Regions from separate parts of the Flammeovirga sp. AWQ4_249 genome, predicted to be linked through region 1. Evidence: riboswitches for the same ligand, from Rfam matches in the RefSeq annotation. Region 1 holds a riboswitch; each other region holds the start of a gene.
What was found. A riboswitch is a leader RNA that binds a small molecule or an ion and turns the genes downstream of it on or off. The one in region 1 is predicted to bind S-adenosylmethionine.

Region 1 (3,217 bases):
AAATATCCTAACAACGATCCTTCTCAACCAAAAACATATGATTATACATCACAAGAAGCTGAAAACAAGCTTAGATTAGAAGGCGTTACATTTACAAATGCAGGATGGACATTTAGTTATGGAGTAAACTATGAATATGCAATGTATAATAATAGAACAGACCAAACATTGTATGATTACTCAACCGGACAATTAGAGACTATTAATTTTAGATCGGATTTAAATTTAAATAAGTGGGGAGGTTTCGCTACAGTAAGTAAAAAGTTAATTCAAGATAAATTGACACTTTCTTTAGGAGCAAGAGTTGATGCAAATGATTATTCAGAAAGCATGAAAAACTTAGCAGATCAATTTTCTCCAAGATTCTCTGCATCTTATCAATTCACACCACGTTGGAGCATAAACTTTAATACAGGTATATATTATCAATTACCAGCTTACACTACTTTAGGTTATAAGGAAGGTGAAGATTTTGTCAACAAAGAAAATGACTTAACCTACATTCGTAATAAACAATTGGTTGGTGGTTTTGAATATAAAATTCCAGAGAAAAACCTAAAATTCACTTTAGAAGGTTTCGAGAAAGTTTACGATCAGTACCCATACTCAGTAAACAACCAAATTTCTTTAGCTAACCTAGGTGCCGATTTTGGTGTAATTGGTAGTGAAGAAGTAACAAGTACGTCTAAGGGTAGATCAAGAGGTATTGAATTTATGGCGCAACAAAAATTCTATAATGGTTTTTATGGAATATTCTCGTATACCTATGTAAATTCTGAATTTACAAATGCTAACCCTGATGAATATGCGCCATCTTCTTGGGACAGTAGAAATATCATTAGTTTAACTGGTGGAAAGAAGCTTGGTAAGAATTGGGAAATTGGAGCAAGATGGCTTTATGCTGGCGGAACTCCTTACACTCCTTATGATGTTGATGCTTCTATGGACAGAGAGGTTTGGGATGCAGAAAGAAGAGGTATAAAAGATTACTCTCAAGTAAACACTGAACGTCTTGGACCATCACATCAACTAGATTTAAGAGTTGATAAATACTACTACTTCGACAAATGGAGTATTAATTTCTATTTCGATATTCAAAATTTATATGGATATTCAGTAGAAGGTCAACCAATTCTTACTACAGAATTAAATCCTGATGGAACTCCAATGGTTGATCCAAATGACCCATCTAAGTATGTTCCAAAGTACATCGCAACTTCCAATGGTATAGTTCAACCATCTATTGGAATTATTGTAGAATTATAAAATTTTCAAAATAAACATCAAAAATCCTCATTTCTTATAATTAATGACATGAGGGTTTGTTTTTTTGTAAATTCTAGAGTTACTTTGAAATCACATACCATTTACATCTAGTAAGACGTAAGTGTTTATAAAGAAGAGGTAAGAGACTAGGCTCAAAGACCCTCTAGCAACCATCTACGAGAAAAGGTGCTACATCCTAGCCTAATTATTAGGGCATATAAACCAAGTATTGGACGTCTGAAAGTCATATCATTACATTCTGGTCAATAATATCCTAAAAGTTAAGCTAACAAAAAGGTCTAGCGTACTCTGTACATTCTTATTTATTTAAAAAGTAAAGAAATAGGTAATGCAAGAGCATTTATATACATATAATAATACCTTCAATTTAGAACTTGGAGGAACATTGAACAAATTAGACCTTTCGTATCAAACGTTAGGAAAAATTAATGAAGATAAATCCAATATCATATGGGTTTGTCATGCATTAACTGGAAATGCTGAAGTCTCAGATTGGTGGAGTGGCTTATTTGGCCATGAAGCAATTTTTAACGCTGAAGAACATTTTATTATTTGTGTAAATGTTATTGGTTCTTGCTATGGTTCAACAGGTCCATTATCCATCAATCCTACAACTAATGAACCTTATTTCGACTCATTTCCACAGGTCACAATAAGAGATATTGTTGCATCTCTTGACTTGTTAAGGAAACATTTAAAAATAAATAAGATTAATACTCTAATTGGCGGTTCATTAGGAGGTCAACAAGCTCTAGAATGGGCTGTATCTCAGCCAGACTTAATGGAAAATCTTATTATTTGTGCAACAAATGCAAAGCACTCACCTTGGGGCATTGCATTTAATGAGTCACAAAGATTAGCAATACAAGCTGATCCAACTTGGGGAGAAAAAGATGTCAATGCAGGAAGCAGAGGCCTTATTGCTGCACGTTCAATTGCTATGCTTTCTTATCGAAATTATAGTACATACGAGAAAACTCAAAGTGAATCAAGCAGTACAGAAACCACTGATTTTAAAGCTTCTTCGTATCAAAAATATCAAGGAGAAAAGTTATTAAAAAGGTTTAATGCTTACTCCTATTGGACTTTATCAAAAACAATGGATTCTCATAATCTTGGAAGAAATAGAGAATCAATTGAAAAGGCACTATCTAGTATAAAAGCATACACTCAAGTGATTGGGATTACATCTGATGTTCTTTTTCCAGTTTCCGAACAACGCTTTATTACACAACACATCCCTAACGTAACATACGAAGAGATAACCTCATTATATGGACACGATGGTTTTCTTGTAGAAACGAATAAAATTGCTGGAGCAATACGTTCATTTTTCAAACAAAAAAAGAAAAAGAAAATTGTTTAAGAAATTAGGCATACATTTTGTAACTTGTCTTTGCAAATGGTCATTAATGACTTCAAACGAGTATCAACATTAGGCTTAAGCTACAATGAAAAATATTAATAAAAGAATTCTATCATCAATTGCCCTATTCACTTTAGGTGCATTAGTATTTTCTTGTGCCCCTCAAGGTAGTGCAAGTGCGAGCTACTTCAAAAAAGAAAGAAAAAAGTATGAAATTATGGATCAACACTCTGAGTGTCCTCAACTTGTAAACACTAGAAAATAATTTCATTCTTTCAATGAATAGAATCCTTTTCTCTTTACATTAATGTTTGAGGAAAGGATTTTTTCATATCTATTTCTCCTGTCTTTAACAGATATTTTTTTAATTTAGAAAAACCATATTCTTATTATTTTTTTTAGCTAAGTATGCAAAGAGATCTTGAAATAGCCGAACTAAGAAGATTAACCCAATTTATTGACGATAATTTTGACTATGATTTCAAAAATTACGCTATGTCTTCTTTCACAAGAAGAGTAAGACGTGTTATTGAATTATATAAATTTAATTCTGTTGAAGCTTTA
Region 2 (3,217 bases), on a different contig from region 1:
AGTCGATGCAATATCAGAATTGGCCCATACCCTTTTCCATTTGTTCGTCTTTGTGTTCCATTCAAAACGCTCAATACCTTTTCCTGCTTGTACTACAGGACCTACAGCCAAAACATTGAAGATTAGATCATTTACTTTATGAGTGGGATCAAAATCTCTTAAACCTTCTTTCTGCGGAGCAATATTATTCACAACAAATGCACCATAACCTAAAGTAGCAACAGATTGTTCAGATTGAATAAAAGCTGGAGGTGTATCACCATAACCACAATTCACTTCAATTTTATCAGCTAATTGTTGTTCATTATCTTGACGATCTCTCCAAAATGCTGTTAAATGCATTCTATTTTCTCCATCCGTGATCACAACTAATTTATCTTCATCTTTTCCAAAACCCATCAATGTTGGTGTTGACCCCGTACCCGTACCATATTTAATTGTTGGAGATAAATCTCCTGTTTGGTATTTTTCTGACCATGCACCATCTTTTGCCTCCATCGAGAATAGTTTTCCATTCCAAACGATTTTGTTCATCGTTGTACCACTTGCAACGTAAACAGCATTATTTTCATCTATGGCAAATGAATTCGAAATAAATTCTGGAGTTTCTCTTCTATCAGGAGGATATGAAGTATAAAAAGATTCAATTGGTAAAGCTAGATTATCTTTTATTTCTTTAAGATCTCTATCAATTGCCATCAAACCAAAGATGGTACCCACGATAATAGTTCCATCATAAGAAATTTGAGCACCAGTTATACCTCCAGGAATTTGATTCAAGTCTATAAACTTCTTCATTTCTTCTGGAACTGCCATTCTTTCTTTTACATTGATTTTATTTACCAATGTTACTTTATCTTTATCAAAAGCTAATTTATAAATATATCCTGAGGCTGTTAAATACAAATAACCATCTTTGTCAACAAAAGCATAAATACTATTTCCAGTCAACATACGAACTGTAGGGTTTAATTCTTTTGAAGGAGCCCATAGTTGATCATAATCTTTTGCTAAAGCTTCTGAAGAACTATATTTTTTACTTAATAAAGCATCTAAATTTTCATTTGAAATAGGTGCAACTTTAGGCAATTGATATTCAGCTATTTTTAGCCATTGGCCATTTCTACCATCTATGTAAGAGATTTTATCAGTAGATAATGCCCACCAAAAGTCTTTGCTTGTTGATTTTAGAGTAATAATGTTTACAGGACCTGCAGTTACTCTTTGTACATGAGTACTGTCTAAAGGATCAATATTGAATTCACCTCCAATAATTGGTGCTTCAAAATTATCCGTTTGCCCCATATCAAAATGTGTTGTGGCCATTTTATCTGCTGATAACCATGGATTATGTGTTGGCTGAGAATATTTCTTCTTTTTATTAATTCCTTCTTCTGTGTCTGTGGTTGCAAAAGAAGTTATTAAGAATAAGCTAAATATTCCTAATGTTATTTTGTAAAATAAATTGTTCATAAAAAATTGATGTGAATTAGGTTCAAAAGATAAAACGGTATTCCTGAGCAAAAGTCTATCAAAAAACGGTTATCAATGTATGTAGAATGTTTATTTTTATGAATTTATAACCGTGTATTTTAAATTGTAATATTTTTTTAAAAGCAATAAAAATTGAATTAAATAATTAATTTTATCAATGTAATTTTGCTTTTTATTAAAGAATTAAGCTAACTTTGTAGTATCATCAAGAATCCTTGAATGGATACCAACCGAGTTAAATCCACGGTGGTGAAAAAGATGTGGTCTTAGGAAGACAAAAACCTACCCCACTGAATTCCCCATTTTTCTTGATGTCCTTAATTGATTATTCACTTTATAATCTTTTACAGAATGACATTGACAAAAAATTACGAAGAGAAAGTAACACAACTATCTCATTTACAGAATGAAGAGCTAATCGCTGCATTCAACGAAGAAGTCGGCAATACCTTTTGGAGTAATCCTAGAGGATTGTATTTAAGTGCTTTAAATGAAGAAATTCGAAAGCGGAAATTTAAAGAAGATCGTTTAATTATAAAAAATGGAAGACTTTCTATAAAAAGGAAAGTAAAGCTAATTGAAGATAAAATTGTATCACTTTAAAATCCCAAAGACATGAGTTTAGCACAAGAAATATATATTCAATTCTTAGATCATTTCTCTACATTAAATGATCAAGAATTATTAAAAATAGTAAGAGATTCGAAGACATTAATCTCACATCATAATCAAAGTTTACTAACGGCTTTACAAGATGTAATTGATGCTAGAGGTTTATAAAAAAATACCCCTTGATGATTTTATCAGTTCATCAAGGGGTAAATTCATTTTGTATATTCTTTTTATGATGCTTTGTCAAAAACTTCCATATCCATTAAACCTTCTTTCTTGGAAATAAAGGTCGCAGCAGATGAAACACCAAAAATATTTGTAGCTGTTCTTCCCATATCAATTAATGAATCAACAGATAATACAAATGTCAAAACTATACCCATAACCTCGGGAGTGATACCCATAATTGTCATCGCTGTAATTGCTGCAAATGAAGCCGTACCTGGAAGGCCTGCAATACCAAAAGAGGAAATAATCACTGAAATAAACATGGTAAGAATTACACTTGGGGATGTAATTTCTAAAGGTTGAATTCCCATTGCATTAGTAACTCCTACAGACAAAACGATCATAAATACAGGCCACATTGCACCACATGCATTCATGCCCATTGTAGTTCCTAATGAAGCTCCAATATTTGCAGTTTCAGAATCTACTCCATTTCTTTCAACTAATGAGTTGATCGTAACAGGCAAAGAAGCACCTGAAGATTGAGTAGAAAAACCTGTGATTATTGCTGGTAATAAATTTTGGAAATGCTTAATCGGATTATTGCCTACTGATAACTGAACTAACATATGCATACCAAAAATTAAGGCCATAGTTAAATAAGATACACCAATGAAGATAGCTAAATCTCCAAATAATGTAGGTCCATTTTTAGCAACGGCAATTGTCATTAAAGAAAATACGCCATAAGGTGTCAACTTAATGATTGTCATTGTTATGCTATTGATAATAATCTTAGTACTATCTAATAAACTAATGATTCGCCCCATTTCTTCTGGTTTTCTTTTTTCCATTCGACGAATAGCCAAACCAATTAAGAGGGCAACAAGTAATGTACCTATAATATTATTCTCAGAGAACGCTTGAAAAATAGAGGTCGGTA
Region 3 (3,217 bases), on a different contig from region 1:
TTTTTTACGTTTGAAGTTTAACAGGAAATCGCCACCAAGTCTACCATACATACCAGCGTTGGCATTGAAAACACCACTTACGCCTTCTAATTTATTTTTCTTGGTGATAATGTTGATAATGCCGGCAGTTCCGTCAGGGTCATATTTTGCCGACGGGTTGGTAATTAATTCAATATTTTCGATAGTTGATGCGGGTATTTGTTGTAATGCTTCTGAGGCATCCAATACTGATGGTCTACCATCAATTAGTACTGTAAATCCAGAACTACCTCTTAAACTTACATTTCCGTCTCCATCTACAGTGATAGAAGGAATATTTTCAAGAATATCTACTGCTGTACCAGACATAGCAGCAAATTGAGTTCCTACATTAACTACTTTTTTATCAATATCGTAGGTAACACTATTTTGCGTTCCTACTACCTCTACGGCATCAAGAACTTCAGCGTCAGTACTTAATTTAATAACCCCAAGATTTTTTTTCATATTGGGTTTTGCTAATGTAATGTTATCAATGATCGTCTTTTGAAAGCCGATGAAAGTAACTTCGACAGTATATGTTCCTTCTTCGATATTTTTCACAGTAAAAATACCATCTGTTGAAGTAACAGTACCGCCAATTAATGAATGGGTAGCTTGCTCAAAGATTGAAACTGTAGCATATTCTACAGCAACATTAGATTCTCCGTCAGTAACTTTTCCTGAAATTACACCTGGCTTAAGAGGGTCGTTTGCAAAAAGTGAGCTGATACAGAAAAACGATAGAAGCGTGATTAAAGTATAGGTTTTCTTAAACATGAATGGAAAGAATTTTAAGTTCATTGCAAACATATCTTTCAATTCTGTTTAAAATCTGTAGAAATCTGATTTTTCTAAAAAAAGTGGAAAATAGTTGTTACAACAATAAAGATTTGAAAAAGAATGGTAATAATATGTTGTCTTTATTCTCAAATTCCTATATTTGCATCCAATTACTTATCAAGAAAGATAGAGGGACTGGGCCCTATGATGTCTTAGCAACCTGCGCTCCACAAAGCAAGGTGCTAACTCCCAGCTCGAAGGTGTTCGGGAATAGATGAGTTTATCTCCTAAAAATAGACATACTGGCAATAGCTTCACGGCTGATTTTTCTGATGAGTTAAACTAAATTAATGATAACTGTATTTATAATTTAACTTGAAAATCAGAATACTAATCTTTATCTCTTCATTTTTCTTTACCAGTTGTTTTGAACTGCAGGAGACCTTGCAAGTTATGGCAGATGGAAAAGGAGATTATTCCTTTACTTTTGATTTTTCTGAAAGTAAAGCTATGATGGAGATTATTACTGCATACCGCACTACAGAGGGAGCTGCAATTTTTCAAGCGAGTAAATTCAAAGAACCTTTATCGTTAATTAGTAATGATCTCAATGGTATACCTGGAGTATATGATTGTAAAGAGATTGTGGATACCCTTAATTGGAAATTAGGGATGAAATTCGCTTTCGTTGATGTAAACGCATTAAACTCTGCTTTAAATAAAATTGACGGCAATGAAGAAGTGCAATATTTAAAAATGAAACGAAAGAAAGCTGAATGGACACAAAATATTAATTGGTTATCCATTCTTAATGCTAATATTCCACTATCTGAAGAAGCAAAAGATGCTTTTTCACTTTCAATAGATTCTGCTAAATACTATTTTGATTGGCAATTGAATAGAGAAATCAAGACGATAAAGTCTTTTGATATAGAGCAAATTGGCTCATCACAAGTATCTTATGAAGGTACTATTCCTAAAGGCGATGATTATGAATATATCACGCAATGGAATATTAAATTTAAAAAATAGAATAAATTAAAGATAATGACATATTTATTTACATCCGAGTCCGTTTCAGAGGGACATCCTGATAAAATAGCAGATCAAATTTCTGATTCTATACTTGATGCTATGCTAAAACAAGATCCTAAATCTCGCGTTGCTTGTGAGACAATGGTAACTACTGGTTTAGCTGTTATCGCTGGTGAGGTAACAACAAAAGCATATGTTGAGATTCCAGATATCGTAAGAGATACGATTGAGAAAATCGGTTATGATAAAGAAGATTATTCATTTGCTGCTCACTCATGTGGTGTTCAGGTGGCACTTCACAGCCAATCTCCTGATATTGCTCAAGGTGTAAACATTGGCGAAGGTGTAGATAAAGAACAAGGTGCAGGTGACCAAGGTATGATGTTTGGTTACGCGACAAAAGAGACAGAAGAGTTCATGCCAATGGCTTTAGCTTTTTCTCATGCACTTGTAAAAAAATTAGCTGACATCCGTAAGAATCACAATGATTTAATTGGTTACTTACGTCCAGATGCTAAAGCTCAAGTTACAATTGAATACGACGAAGACAATACTCCAAAAAGAGTACATACTATCGTAGTTTCAACACAACATGACGAATTCCCAGGTTTATCAGATGATGAGGCTTTAGCTCAAATTGCTAGAGATGTAAAAGAGCACGTAATCAGTGCTGTTATTCCAGCTGAATTAATCGATGCTGATACAATCTTCCACATCAATCCAACTGGTAAATTTGTAATTGGTGGTCCTCATGGTGATGCTGGTCTTACTGGTCGTAAAATTATCGTAGATACTTACGGTGGAAAAGGCGCTCACGGTGGTGGTGCTTTCTCAGGTAAAGATCCTTCTAAAGTAGATAGATCTGCGGCTTATGCTTCTAGACATATTGCTAAAAACTTAGTAGCTGCTGGTGTTGCAGATGAAGTATTAGTTCAAGTTGCTTACGCAATTGGTGTTTCCACTCCAGTTTCATTAAATGTAACAACTTATGGTACTGCCAATGTTGACAAGACAGATGCAGAGATCTCGAAAGTAGTTGAAGGTATTTTTGATATGCGTCCAAGTGCTATTGTTGAGCGTTTAGGGCTGACAAATCCTATCTTCCTTCCTACTGCAGCTTATGGTCATATGGGACAAGCTCCTTACACAGCTCCAGTCGAAATCAACAGAACTGAAGTAGTAGAGCAAGATGGTAAAAAAGTTACTACAGTAATTACAGAACAAAAAGATGTTGAGTTCTTCACTTGGGAAAAACTTGATTATGTAGAAAAAATCAAATCTGCATTTAATCTGTAATCTTTTTATAGGAAAAATTATTTTTTCTGAGTCCTTGTTGGTAGATTGACTAACAAGGACTTTTTTTATTTCTATGAAATTCATC
Region 4 (3,217 bases), on a different contig from region 1:
ATCAATTACATAAAGCGGTTCGTTTGATGCAGTTAGAGAAGTACCACCACGAACTCTAATGTTCACACCAGCACCTGGTTCACCTGATGAAGGAGTCATCTGAACACCTGCAATTTTACCTTGAATTAATTGGTCAGGAGAGGCCATCACTCCTTGGTTGAAATCATCAGCTTTGATTGAGGCCATTGCACCAGTGACATCTTTCTTTTCCATTTGACCATAACCAACAACCACAACCTCTTCAAGTTGTTCGGCATCCACTTTTAGTTGAATAGTGAAGTTGGATTGATTGCCAATGGTAACTTCTTGGTCAAAATAACCAATGTAAGTGATAGAAAGAGTGTTTGCATTTTCCGGAACATCCAACTTGAATTGTCCTTCAAAATTTGTTGTTGTCCCTAAAGTTGTTCCTTTTACGATTACGTTGACACCTGGAAGAGGTACATTGTTTTCGTCATTAATAATACCTGAGATAGTTCTATTTTGTGCAAATGCACTAAAATTTAGAAATAGAAGTACAGATACAAAACTGAATAGTTGTAATCTTTTTTTCATTTGTTAAAAGCGGTTTTTTACAGGCAATGAAGAGAGTGTAAGTAACATAATTGTTCCCTACGATTTTTTCATTTTCATTTCATTGCTTTCATTCCAAAGTAATAGATACAGTAAGCTGCTTTAGTAATTTAAATTAGTGTAGATCTCGAGATTTGAGCTATTGTTCTTCTACAATACTCGGAGTAAATCTTTGCTTTTGCAAATGTTAGATGATCATCAAATTAGCCTTTTTGATGCCTTAAATTGAAATATTTTAAGTGATAAATGAAAGTGAATTTATTTTTAACAAACTCTTCTTTTCAACCGGTTGCTATATGTTCATAACGAATTAAAATACACGATAGAAACCTGTTGCGCAATCTGTTTCGGTAATATTGTAAATTGTCTAAAATACGCTTTAAAAGTTGTACATTTCCTGTGTAGGTAAAATTTTAAAAAAAGTAAAAAAAGTCATGTTTTTTTATTGATAACCCTTATTTTATGTCATTTTCCTATTCAAATTTCTAAAAAACTGACTATCTTGCGGCGTGCTTATCAAGAATGACAGAGAGAACGGGCTCGTAGATGTCATGGCAACCGTTGTTCCCAGCGAAAGGTGCCAATTCCCGCTTCGGAGGTGTCCGAGAAAGATGAGCTAAATGCATTTGATCCAAATGCTTATCTCTAAAAATTTATTAAGCACGTTTTAGTCTTATCAATGGATGAGACATGTGAAACGTAACTTTCGAAAATACTTATGTCAAAAAAGCTCAACGAGTTAGCCAAAGAGCGTGTGTTGATTTTAGATGGTGCTATGGGTACCATGATTCAAAGACACAAATTAGGAGAAGAGGATTATAGAGGAGATCGATATAAAAACCACCCGTGTGATGTAAAAGGAAATAATGATATGTTGTCGATAACTCAGCCACATATTATTAGAGATATCCATAAACAATATTTCGAGGCAGGGTCAGATATCGTAGAAACAAACACTTTCAGTGGAACTACGATTGCCATGGCGGATTATCAAATGGAAGCTGATGTTTATGAATTGAACTATGCTTCTGCGAAATTAGCTAAAGAAGCTGCAGATGAATTTACCGCAAAAGAACCTCATAAACCACGTTTTGTTGCAGGTGCTGTTGGACCAACGAACCGTACGGCTTCTATCTCTCCAGATGTAAATGATCCAGGTTATAGAGCAGTAACTTTTGATGACTTAGTAGAAGCTTATTATTTACAAGTTCAAGGTTTAGCTGAAGGTGGGGCAGATACCATTTTAATTGAAACAGTTTTTGATACCTTAAACTGTAAAGCGGCTCTATTTGCTGCTGATAAGTATTTCACAGATGTTGAAGAAGGAAATGTAACTTCTGCAGTTCCTGCGGGAAGAGAGGATGAATTTCCTAATTTATATAAAGGAGAACGTTTACCATTGATGGTATCAGGTACAATTACCGATGCATCAGGTAGAACACTTTCAGGACAAGTAGTAGAAGCATTCTGGAACTCAATCCGTCATGCTGATTTGTTCAGTGTTGGTTTGAACTGTGCTTTAGGTGCCGATTTACTTCGTCCTTATATTCAAGAATTATCTCGTGTAGCAGACGTAAACGTTTCTGCTTATCCAAATGCGGGTCTACCAAACGAATTTGGTGAGTACGACCAAACATCAGAAGAGATGAGTAAAATCTTGGAATCTTTTGATGGATTAGTGAATATCATTGGTGGATGTTGTGGTACCACACCTGATCATATTTCAGGAATTGCCAAAACATTTAGCGAAGCAAAAGTTAGAGAAATTCCTACTCAAGAGCCTTTCCAAAGGTTAAGTGGATTGGAACCTGTAACTATTAAGCCTGATAGCATTTTTGTCAACGTTGGTGAAAGAGCTAACGTAACGGGTTCAGCTAAATTCCGTCGTTTAATTGAGAACGGAGAATTTGAAGAAGCTATTGAAGTGGTAAGACATCAGGTAGAAGGTGGAGCACAAGTGATTGACGTCAACATGGACGAAGGAATGTTAGACTCTAAAGAGTGCATGACACGTTTCTTGAACCTAATTGCTTCTGAGCCTGATATCGCTAAGCTTCCAATCATGGTCGATTCTTCGAAATGGGAAATCATTGAAGCTGGCTTAAAAACATTACAAGGTAAAGGTATTGTGAACTCTATTTCTTTAAAAGAGGGAGAGGAAGACTTTATCAAAAAAGCGACATTAATTAAAAAATATGGTGCTGCAACTGTTGTAATGGCATTTGATGAGGAAGGACAAGCTGATAACTTCGAGAGAAGAAAAGAAATCTGTGCTCGTTCATATGATATCTTGGTAAATAAAGTAGGTTTCCCTCCACAAGACATCATCTTTGACCCGAATATCTTGGCGGTTGCTACAGGTATCGAAGAGCACAACAATTATGCTGTTGATTTCTTCAAGGGTACAAAGTGGATCAAAGATAACCTTCCTCATGCTTTAGTAAGTGGAGGTGTATCTAATATCTCCTTCTCTTTCAGAGGTAATAATGCTGTTAGAGAAGCAATGCACTCTGTGTTCTTGTATCATGCGGGTAAAGCAGGTATGGATATGGGTATTGTCAACCCAGGTATGCTGGAAGTGTATGAGGAGATTCCTAAAGACTTATTAGAATACGTTGAAGATGTTCTTTTAAATAGAAGAGAA

Region 2: another riboswitch for S-adenosylmethionine. It lies ahead of ACXAHM_RS18600 (hypothetical protein); the one in region 1 lies ahead of ACXAHM_RS03880 (homoserine O-acetyltransferase family protein).
Region 3: another riboswitch for S-adenosylmethionine. It lies ahead of ACXAHM_RS01570 (hypothetical protein); the one in region 1 lies ahead of ACXAHM_RS03880 (homoserine O-acetyltransferase family protein).
Region 4: another riboswitch for S-adenosylmethionine. It lies ahead of metH (methionine synthase); the one in region 1 lies ahead of ACXAHM_RS03880 (homoserine O-acetyltransferase family protein).

What each region holds. Positions count from the first base shown of each region.
Region 1 covers NZ_JBSWYJ010000003.1:64,748-67,964, forward strand. The annotation lists gene ACXAHM_RS03875 (TonB-dependent receptor) at 1-1,266, shown strand, start outside; SAM riboswitch class I at 1,389-1,490, shown strand; gene ACXAHM_RS03880 (homoserine O-acetyltransferase family protein) at 1,616-2,653, shown strand; gene ACXAHM_RS03885 (hypothetical protein) at 2,739-2,918, shown strand; gene ACXAHM_RS03890 (CheR family methyltransferase) at 3,062-3,217, shown strand, end outside.
Region 2 covers NZ_JBSWYJ010000029.1:40,702-43,918, reverse strand. The annotation lists gene ACXAHM_RS18605 (hypothetical protein) at 1-1,473, opposite strand, end outside; SAM-I-IV-variant riboswitch at 1,692-1,786, shown strand; gene ACXAHM_RS18600 (hypothetical protein) at 1,846-2,097, shown strand; gene ACXAHM_RS18595 (hypothetical protein) at 2,110-2,274, shown strand; gene ACXAHM_RS18590 (cation:dicarboxylate symporter family transporter) at 2,337-3,217, opposite strand, start outside.
Region 3 covers NZ_JBSWYJ010000001.1:395,867-399,083, reverse strand. The annotation lists gene ACXAHM_RS01575 (TonB-dependent receptor) at 1-798, opposite strand, end outside; SAM riboswitch class I at 973-1,082, shown strand; gene ACXAHM_RS01570 (hypothetical protein) at 1,177-1,833, shown strand; gene metK (methionine adenosyltransferase) at 1,849-3,132, shown strand; gene ACXAHM_RS01560 (patatin-like phospholipase family protein) at 3,206-3,217, shown strand, end outside.
Region 4 covers NZ_JBSWYJ010000004.1:43,736-46,952, reverse strand. The annotation lists gene ACXAHM_RS05115 (SusC/RagA family TonB-linked outer membrane protein) at 1-555, opposite strand, end outside; SAM riboswitch class I at 1,084-1,191, shown strand; gene metH (methionine synthase) at 1,292-3,217, shown strand, end outside.